Regions from separate parts of the Pseudobutyrivibrio sp. C4 genome, predicted to be linked through region 2. Evidence: riboswitches for the same ligand, from Rfam matches in the RefSeq annotation. Region 2 holds a riboswitch; the other holds the start of a gene.

Region 1 (4,646 bases), on a different contig from region 2:
TGAATAGCCATGTTTGGTGGCACGTTGTTGACCTGAGTCATGAATACAAGCTGTCTGTCCTCTGCTGCACGAGTCTCCTCTGGAAGCTTTGGAATAAACATGTATGTAAGCTTAATAATGTAATCAGTGAATGGGAAGATAATACAAACTGCTAAAATAGCGAAGATTGTATGTGTGTTAGCTATCTGACGGGCTGGATCAGATGATGTAGACTGAATCCATGTCAGAAGTGGTGTTACATTTATAATAATTACGATTACAATTGCTCTTATTACATTAAACAAAAGGTTCAAAATAGCTGAACGCTTGCCGTTTCTGTTTGCTGTAAGTGATGCCAAAAGGTTTGGTGTAACTGAACCAATGGCTGCACCGATAATCAAGTAAACTGCTACATTGTAGTCCAATATTCCCTGCACAACGAATGTCTGGAAGATAACTGTTGCGGATGATGAGCTCTGAAGTAATGCTGTGAATGCAATACCAAATACAAGCGCTACAAATGGATTTGTTAATCCAGCAAGGAAGTTCTTAAACATCACTGAATTTGCAAGTGGTGCAATGGATGCCTTCATGATAGTGATCCCCTGGAAAAGCATACCGAATCCCATAAAGAAAGAACCTAAATGCTTAACAATATCTCTCTTCATGAAAAGATACATTACTGCACCGATAAACAAAATGAATGGTGTAAATGTAGCAATATTAAAAGCTGTAATCTGTGCTGTGATTGTTGTACCGATATTGGCACCTAAGATAACGCCGATGGCCTGTGAAAGCGCCATCATACCTGAATTTACAAAACCAATAACCATAACATCGGTTGCAGATGAACTCTGAACCAATACTGTCATAGCTATACCAACGATGACTGCTACAAATTTGTTTGTAGTAGCCTTCTCTAGAATAACCTGAAGATTATCTCCACAGCTGTTTTTTAAGCCTGTAGACATAATCGACATTCCGAAAAGAAATAGACCCACTCCACCAAGAAGTGATAATATCTCTGCTAAAGTCATTATTTTCTCCTTCTACCGTACTTTTCCTTCACGAAAAGTAAAATCCTTAATCCTTCTTTTTTTAGTCCTTGATAATCATAACATGTTAGAATGCCATTGTCTAAGTATTTTCTATGATATAAGTAAAATTTGTGTAAATTCAGATATAAGCCTTGATAAAAATACCGTCTTCACGATATTCCTCTGAAATCAATTCTCCTGTCTCTCTAATCTTTGCAATACTTCCAGCTTCTGTGTAAGGAACTAATCGCTCAATATATTCCTTATTTCCACGCATCAAAGTAGCCAGGATTTCTCTTACTTTATCCAGGCCTTTTCCTGTCTTAATGGAAGTGTGTACTGTATAATCAGCCCTTAAATCGTGATAATCCAACTCATCTTCAAGCTTATCTACTTTATTAAAAATAGTAAGAACAGGTTTGTCACTAACTCCTAATTTGTCCAAAGTCTCATATACGATTTCCATCTGGCGGTCCATCTGAGGATTGCTAACATCCACCACATGAATGATGAAATCTGCATATTTAGCTTCTTCCAATGTACTCTTGAAAGCATCCACCAAATGATGAGGAAGCTTTCTGATGAATCCTACTGTGTCTGTGAGCAGAATCTTTTGATCATTATCCAAGAGGAGCTCACGAGTGGTTGGATCAAGGGTTGCAAAAAGAGCATCCCACTCAAGGATGTTTGCATCTGTAAGTTTATTTAAAAGTGATGATTTGCCTGCATTTGTGTAACCAACAATAGCCGCTACAGGCACGCCATTTCGCTGTCGTTTTGAACGTGTAAGCTCACGATGGTTTACAACATCATTTAACTCTTTCTTCAGCTGAGTAATGCGCCCTGCAATAAGACGCTTATCCATCTCCAGCTTTTTCTCACCAGGACCACGAGTTCCGATAGCACCACCGCCACCTGCTGCAGTACCACCCACACGGGACATGTTTTTACCAAAGCCAGTCAATCGAGTCATCTCGTATCTAAGCTGTGCCAGCTCAACCTGAATCTTTCCCTCTGCTGTGCCAGCACGGGCAGCAAAAATATCAAGGATAATAAGGGTTCTATCCATGACCTTTGTATCTAGCGCATCAGCAAGATTGCGCATCTGTGCTGGTGTTAATTCATCATCGCAAACAATACCTGTAGCCTCTGTCTCCCAAATTAAATCGGCGATTTCCTCAACCTTGCCAGAGCCCACATATGTGCCAGGATTTCTGCGCTCCAGATTCTGCATGATTTCTCCCACAACCTGTGCACCGGCAGTTTCACAAAGCTCCGCAAGCTCATGAAGGGAATCCTTAGCCTCTACCTCGTCCCCTTCATTAACTGATACAAGTATTACTCTTTCTATAATCTTTTCTGTATTTACCATTTAATATCCTATCTTTTCAAAATCTCTTATAGTTACATTCTACAATGTTGTTTTATTTACTGCAATTTAATTGTTATTTTCTCATTGACTATATTTCCTACAAGTGATATTTTTATATCGAAATTAAATATTTTGCTAGGGGCGCATATGCTGAGAGGTGCTTGCACCGACCCTTAATACTTGAACTGGATAATACCAGCGTAAGGAAGCGATAGACGAATCTCCTAGCATTGATGTATGAAGGGAGATTTTTTTAATGATTAATCACATGTCTAACGAAAAAACTAAAATCACATTTTCTGCAAAGCAACTAGCTTTTTGTGCTGCTTCTATGGCACTTGCTTTTGTTTTGTCTAATATTAAGGTATTTAAATTCCCAACTGGCGGCTCAATTACATTACTTTCAATGCTTGTTGCTTGTCTTCCAGGTTTCTGGTTCGGCCCTATTGTTGGAATTATCACAGGTGTTGCCTATGGATTGCTAAACCTCATTGTTGATCCTTACATTCTTTTCCCAGCACAGGTTATTGTTGATTACATACTCGCCTTTGGTGCTCTTGGATTATCTGGATTCTTCAAGGATTCTAAATATGGTCTTATCAAAGGTTACATTGCTGCAGTTTTAGGACGCTACGTATTTGCGGTAATCTCAGGCTGGATTTTCTTTGGCGAATGGGCTTGGGAAGGTTGGAATCCACTAGCTTACTCACTTGCATACAACGCAATCTACATCTTTGCTGAGGCTGCTGTAACACTTATCATTCTTTTCATTCCACCAGTAAGAGATGTCATGAACAGACTTAAAAATATGGCTACTGAATAATTCTTAATAACAAAAACGCCAGAGGTAATCTCTGGCGTTTTCTTATTCTAATGTTGCTTTAATTTCTATTACTGTATTGATAGGTTCCCCACCGGCTTCCAAATCGTAATCAATTAAAAGATTGATTTCGGTATCCTTTTGCTCGATTACAAGACGCTTTGTGTGAACCACAATAGTCATCATGCCCATTGGTGTATTGTAAGCATTTCTGGTTCGAGCCCCTGGGGCAAACTCAAGCTTTGATTGAATGTCTCCTTTTTGAGTCAATGTAAGCTTGTTGTGTTCAAAGCTTATTAGACAATCTACCTTTTGGCCCTCTGGCATAACTCGATTATAAGAAAGGTAACGCTTACTACCTCTATCAATAAATGAACCCACATACTCCTCATTTGTAGTCTCTGATTCGTGGCCCATCTTTTGCTTGGAGCAAAGTTTAATATTACATTTTGTTCCTGTCATTATTTATTTCCAATCTATTTTTGTTCTCTAATTAATTCACGAACAGCATTTATCTGATTTGACAAATGAACATGCATTATATCCTTCAGGAAATCTACATCTCTTCTGTCGAAACCGTCAATTATAGATTTATGTTCAGATATAAGCTGCGCGTAAACAGATGGATTCTTTACATATTCGTAACGATATCTGTACATCTGCTCTCTTGCAGAATTGATTATGTTTTCAAGCTTAGGATTTGCAGCGGCCGCATAAATCACATCATGGAATGCCTCATCAGCCTCCACAATCTTTCGAACATCGTCAGTTCTAGTAGCTGACTCAAATGCCTTCATAGCTTCCTTGAGCTCTACAAACTGAGCATCTGTCATTCTTTCGCAGGCACATACCACAGCAAGAGCATCAAGTGCATCTCTTACTTCCAGCACATCCTGTAAATCTTTTTCTGTCATTTTAGCAACCTGAGCGCCCTTGCGAGGAATAGTAACAGCAAGTCCCTCGTGCTCAAGCATTCTGATTGCTTCTCTGATAGGTGTACGGCTAACTCCAAGCTTTGTAGCTAAATGCATTTCCATTAGCCTCTCACCTGGCTTGAGTTCGCCCTTAAGAATAGCTTCGCGCAGGGTGTTAAACACCACATCGCGAAGTGGTAAATAATCATCCATTTGAAGTGTAAGATTTTCAGTCATTCTGTTTAAATCTCCTTATTTCATGTGTGAAACTAATTAATACTTGTTGTTAAAAAGTGTAGTGAGATAAAGCTGCTTTACAAGCTTGCTCTCTGTAAGTGCTTCCTTGGCTGCCTTTGCTGTTTTGTTGTCTTCAAAAAAGCCAAATACAGTAGGACCACTACCACTCATCATTGCGCCAACTGCTCCATGATCCAGCATGATTTTCTTTATATCAGCAATAACTGGATGTAGCGGAATTGTAACCTCTTCAAGTACATTTCCCATGTGGTTGCAAATGGCATGTA
Region 2 (4,646 bases):
TCCGCCTTTTCTATCAATGGCTTTGTGTTAGCCTCTGTCAGCTTTATGTTATGAGTCTCAATCTTTATGTATGGATTTATTTCATGTAGATTAGCCGCCATTGCATCAGTTTTTTTCATACCAACCTGATTGATTTTGTAATGCTGTCTATGGAGATTGCTTACATCCACAAAATCATAGTCAATCAAAATCAAGTGGCCTATGCCCGCCCTTGCAAGACATGTGGCTATATTAGATCCCAAGCCACCGAGCCCACATATTGCAACCACAGCCTCGTCGAATTTTTTTTGATTTTCTGCACCATGTCTATCTACAAGTGCCTTATAGAACTCATCTTTTGTCGGTATCAATCAGCCGCCTCCTACAAAACTTACTACCTCAACAACATCTCCATCCTTTAAGATGGTCTCATTAAATGTTGTCTTAGAAATGATTTCTTCGTTAATCTCCACAGCAATAGTTCTAACGTCAAATTTAAAATCATCCAGTACAGTAGCAAGCGTCTTGTTTGCTAACTCATACTCTTTTCCATTTAAGAAAACCATTACTTCTCCTTTCCTTCTAGTTGGCCACACAATGATTAAGTGGCCCACTTCCTTTTCCCAAATCCAAATTTGCACCGATAGCTTTTTCAATATATGACTTCGCATTTACGATAGAATCTTTTAAGTCAAACCCCAGTGCCAAATTCGATGCAATAGCACTTGATAATGTGCAGCCTGTTCCATGAGTGTTGGTGCTATCAATTCTCTGGCCCTCAAACCATGTAACGCATCCATTATCAAAAAGAACATCGCTAGCATCCTCCACACAGTGACCGCCTTTTACAAGAACTCCACATCCATATTTTTCACCAAGCTTTTTGGCTGCCTGCTCCATATCTATTTTGTCTTCTATCTTCATCCCCGTTAGCACTTCGGCTTCAGGTATATTGGGTGTAATAACTCTAGCCAGTGGAAACAACATTTTTGCCATCACTGCTGGGGTAGAGTTTTCCATCAATCTACTTCCGCTTGTAGCCACCATAACCGGGTCCACCACAATATTCTTTGTTCCAAATTCCTTAAGCTTTCTAGCTACCACTCGCACTTGCTCCACTGATGGAAGCATTCCAATTTTCACTGCATCTGCTGGTATATCAGTCAAACAAGCATCTATTTGTTCTTCCAAAAAATGTGGCGATGATTCCACAATCTCTGTAACCCCTGTGGTATTTTGTGCTGTAAGCGCAGTAATTGCAGTCATTCCATAGACTTTATGAGCAGACATGGTTTTTAAATCTGCCTGTATTCCAGCTCCACCGCTGCTATCACTTCCTGCAATTGATAAAACTACCTTCATCCTTTTATCTCCCTAAACTTCTTTTTCATACTTTCAGCAGCATTTCGTGGCGAATCTGCTTTCATAATAGCTGAAACAGCGCATACCCCAGCTATGTCAATTCCTTTTAATACATCCATATTAGAAGCATTCAAACCGCCAATAGCATTAACTGGTATAGGAACTGCCTGGCATATTGCATCCAATGTCTCCGTGGATGTAATGATAGTTTTTACTTTTGTAGTAGTTGGATAGATTGCGCCAACTCCCAGATAATCAGCCCCAGCCTCATATGCTGCTTTTGCTACATCCACTTTCTTGGCAGTGGCTCCCAAAATCTTCTCAGGCCCGATAATCCTTCTTGCCATCTCAAGTGGCATATCCTCTGCCCCCAAATGGACCCCCTCGCAATCCACAGCAAGCATTACATCCACACGATCATCAATAATCAGCGGAACATTGTACTTTCTGCAAATATCATGTACTGCCTGTGCCAGTTCAATATATTCCTTTGTGGTACGATTTTTTTCTCGAAGCTGCATCAAAGTGACGCCGCCCTTTAAGGCATCCTCAACTCGCCACAGGAATTCATCTAGCTCATAAGGTGTACTGTCAGTAATAAAATAAAGCTCGCTATTAAATTCCATTATTCCTCCTTTTTTGCATAAAAAAACGGAAGCTACCTGATTTCTCAAATAGCTTCCGCATAATATCAATATCATTATTAATCGGCGTCCCTACGTTGGCATTATCCAAATCAGGTTCTCGGTCGAAGGTCACACCTTCCTCTCAGCCTGTCTACAAGCTCCCGTCTCATATTAAATTCCTTACATATAATGCTACAAGTGTGGCAAAAAATCAACACCTAATTGCAAAGTGCCTCCACCTGTTCTTTCTTTTCGAAGAGGACGCAGCCACCTACATGGTCATCCTTTAGGATGTCGCCTGCCTGGAGTACCTGGAAGAGACGTGATGAAATAGCACCTCGAAGGCCCATGTCCATTACGTTTGTGTCGGAGAATGGCGAGAATGGGCATGGCTCAGCTCCACCATGGGAATTGATGTGGAAAAATCCTCTGCCTGCCGCTACACATCCGCCTGATGACTTTTCATCACCTGGGAATGAGATGAATACCATGTCCTCATATTCCTCACGAAGAGTGGCAATTCTTGCTCTAAGCTGCTCTTCCTGGTCCTCGCTAAGGGCAAGATGCTTGCTCTCATCTGATACAGGAACATACTCAACATAGATTACAGCCTTGCAGCCATATCCCTGAAGCATAGATACAAAATCATCAGAAAGGACATCGTCAAAGTTTTCTGTAGTAACTGTAACTGAATTACCGAATATTTGACCATTCTTTTTGAATGTTTCCATGTTTGAAATAAGCTTATCGTAAATTCCTTCGCCACGACGGCTGTCAGTTGCTTCCTTGTGGCCTTCAATGCTCATGATTGGCACAAGGTTTCTGTTTTTATCAAATAACTCAAAGTACTCATCGCTGATGAATACTCCATTTGTAAAGATTGGGAAAAGAATATTAGGCTTCTTTGCAGCTGCCTTGATGACGCCCTTTCTAAGAAGAGGTTCGCCACCTGCCAAAAGAATAAAGCTGATTCCTAAATCCTCTGCTTCATCGAAGATGGTAAGCCACTGTTCATCGCTAAGCTGATTTACAGGCTCACAATCCTTTGTGGCATCGTTCTGACGAGAATAACAGCCAGCACAATGTAAGTTGCAATTGCTAGTGATTGATGCAATTAGGAATGGAGGAACATGCAAGCCCTCTTCCTTGAATTTCTTTCTAACATCAGCAGCTTTCTTTGTTGCTAATGCAAACTTTGCCATAAAAATGCTTTCAGCTGGATCTTTCAAAGTAGCACGAATTGAATCCTTTACAACTCGCTCTACACCAGCTGTCATATACGCTTGAATATCAAATTCCTTTTCCATATATACACCTCTTAAATAATCTTATCATCCCGTCGCATCAATTGTGTGTGATTCAATTTTGTAAAATCATTATACTCCTGTTGATAATCATTTTCAATTATAAATACAAAGTAAAAAAAGCTGCCCGCCAGCAGCTTTTTTTGGGAGAATGATATATGAAAAAGTTTTATCGCTCTTGCGATGATTGTATATTACTCTCCCATTATGAACTTGTACTGTTACTTATCTGAAATCTATGTGAAGATTGTAAAATCTATTTTATTCTTCACCTATTCCTTGCATAGCCTTATCCAGTAGCTTCTTTAACTGAGTCTTTTCCTCATCTGAAAGATTTAGACACCCTTTCATTTGCGCTGGAACCTTTTTAGCTTTTTCTTTTAATGCCTGTCCCTCATCTGTAAGTTTAATAACAAGCTTTCGTTCATCCTTTTCAGATCTTCCTCTGGTAATCATGCCTTGCTTTTCTAATCGCTTTAAAAGTGGAGCCAAAGTGCCTGAATCCAAATGCACGCACTTTCCAATTTCTCCTTCAGTCAAATCGCCAGCCTGCCATAAAGCCATCATGACAATATACTGGGTGTAGGTAAGATTAAGTTCCTCAAGAGGCTTTCTATACTTACGTACAACCTCCTTAGCACATGCATACAATGGAAAACAAAGCTGATTCTCCAAACATAAAACCTTATCTGATGTTTTTGTCATTTTATACTCTCCTATAATTCGTTCACATTAGTATTGTGTACAATAATAATGTATCAACGATATTACAGAAAGTCGAGATATAGCTAAACGCAAATACTAAATCATTTTGCATTGATTTAATTTTACAAAATTAAGCGCCAATAAATGGACGTATTTCACTAGGAGCAAATTCCTGTATGATGCCGGCTAGTTTATCGCATGGCATTGGATTTGGTTCCAATAGCCAGCCACATACGTACTGACATATGCCACATACGTACATCTTAATCAATGCCATCATTTCATCAGATAACTCATCTTTTCCTGATTTACTTTTCACTTCTTTTACAAGTAAATCACGGTTTGTATTGGCCATCTGAAAAACAAAAGAATCCATCCCCTTGGTATTCTTTAATGCGTTGATTATAAAAGACTTGTTGTCCATAAAATACTGAAGATTACAACTAATTGTATCCTTCCATGTCCAGCCATCTTTCCCTACGTTTTTAATATGCTTTTGCGCTTCCTGCAAATAAATCCAAGTAATCAAATCATATTTGTCCCTAAAATGATTGTAAAAAGTAGGCTGTGTCATTCCACAATTATCAGTGATATTTGTAATCGTAATTTTATTAATTGGCTTTTTCTCTGCCAACTCTTTGAAAGATTCCGCCAAAATTTCTTTTGTTGA

The links. A riboswitch is a leader RNA that binds a small molecule or an ion and turns the genes downstream of it on or off. The one in region 2 is predicted to bind thiamine pyrophosphate.
Region 1: another riboswitch for thiamine pyrophosphate. It lies ahead of thiT (energy-coupled thiamine transporter ThiT); the one in region 2 lies ahead of thiE (thiamine phosphate synthase).

What each region holds. Positions count from the first base shown of each region.
Region 1 covers NZ_FOHF01000005.1:169,567-174,212, reverse strand. Annotated here, with positions in the region: gene BMY66_RS09745 (Na/Pi cotransporter family protein) at 1-1,016, opposite strand, end outside; gene hflX (GTPase HflX) at 1,156-2,388, opposite strand; TPP riboswitch at 2,516-2,612, shown strand; gene thiT (energy-coupled thiamine transporter ThiT) at 2,645-3,211, shown strand; gene BMY66_RS09730 (YwiB family protein) at 3,254-3,670, opposite strand; gene BMY66_RS09725 (GntR family transcriptional regulator) at 3,685-4,359, opposite strand; gene ispE (4-(cytidine 5'-diphospho)-2-C-methyl-D-erythritol kinase) at 4,396-4,646, opposite strand, start outside.
Region 2 covers NZ_FOHF01000003.1:138,658-143,303, reverse strand. Annotated here, with positions in the region: gene thiF (sulfur carrier protein ThiS adenylyltransferase ThiF) at 1-350, opposite strand, end outside; gene thiS (sulfur carrier protein ThiS) at 351-545, opposite strand; gene thiD (bifunctional hydroxymethylpyrimidine kinase/phosphomethylpyrimidine kinase) at 562-1,341, opposite strand; gene thiE (thiamine phosphate synthase) at 1,338-1,967, opposite strand; TPP riboswitch at 2,038-2,142, opposite strand; gene BMY66_RS07180 (radical SAM/SPASM domain-containing protein) at 2,186-3,274, opposite strand; gene BMY66_RS07175 (MarR family winged helix-turn-helix transcriptional regulator) at 3,533-3,976, opposite strand; gene BMY66_RS07170 (TetR/AcrR family transcriptional regulator C-terminal domain-containing protein) at 4,107-4,646, opposite strand, start outside.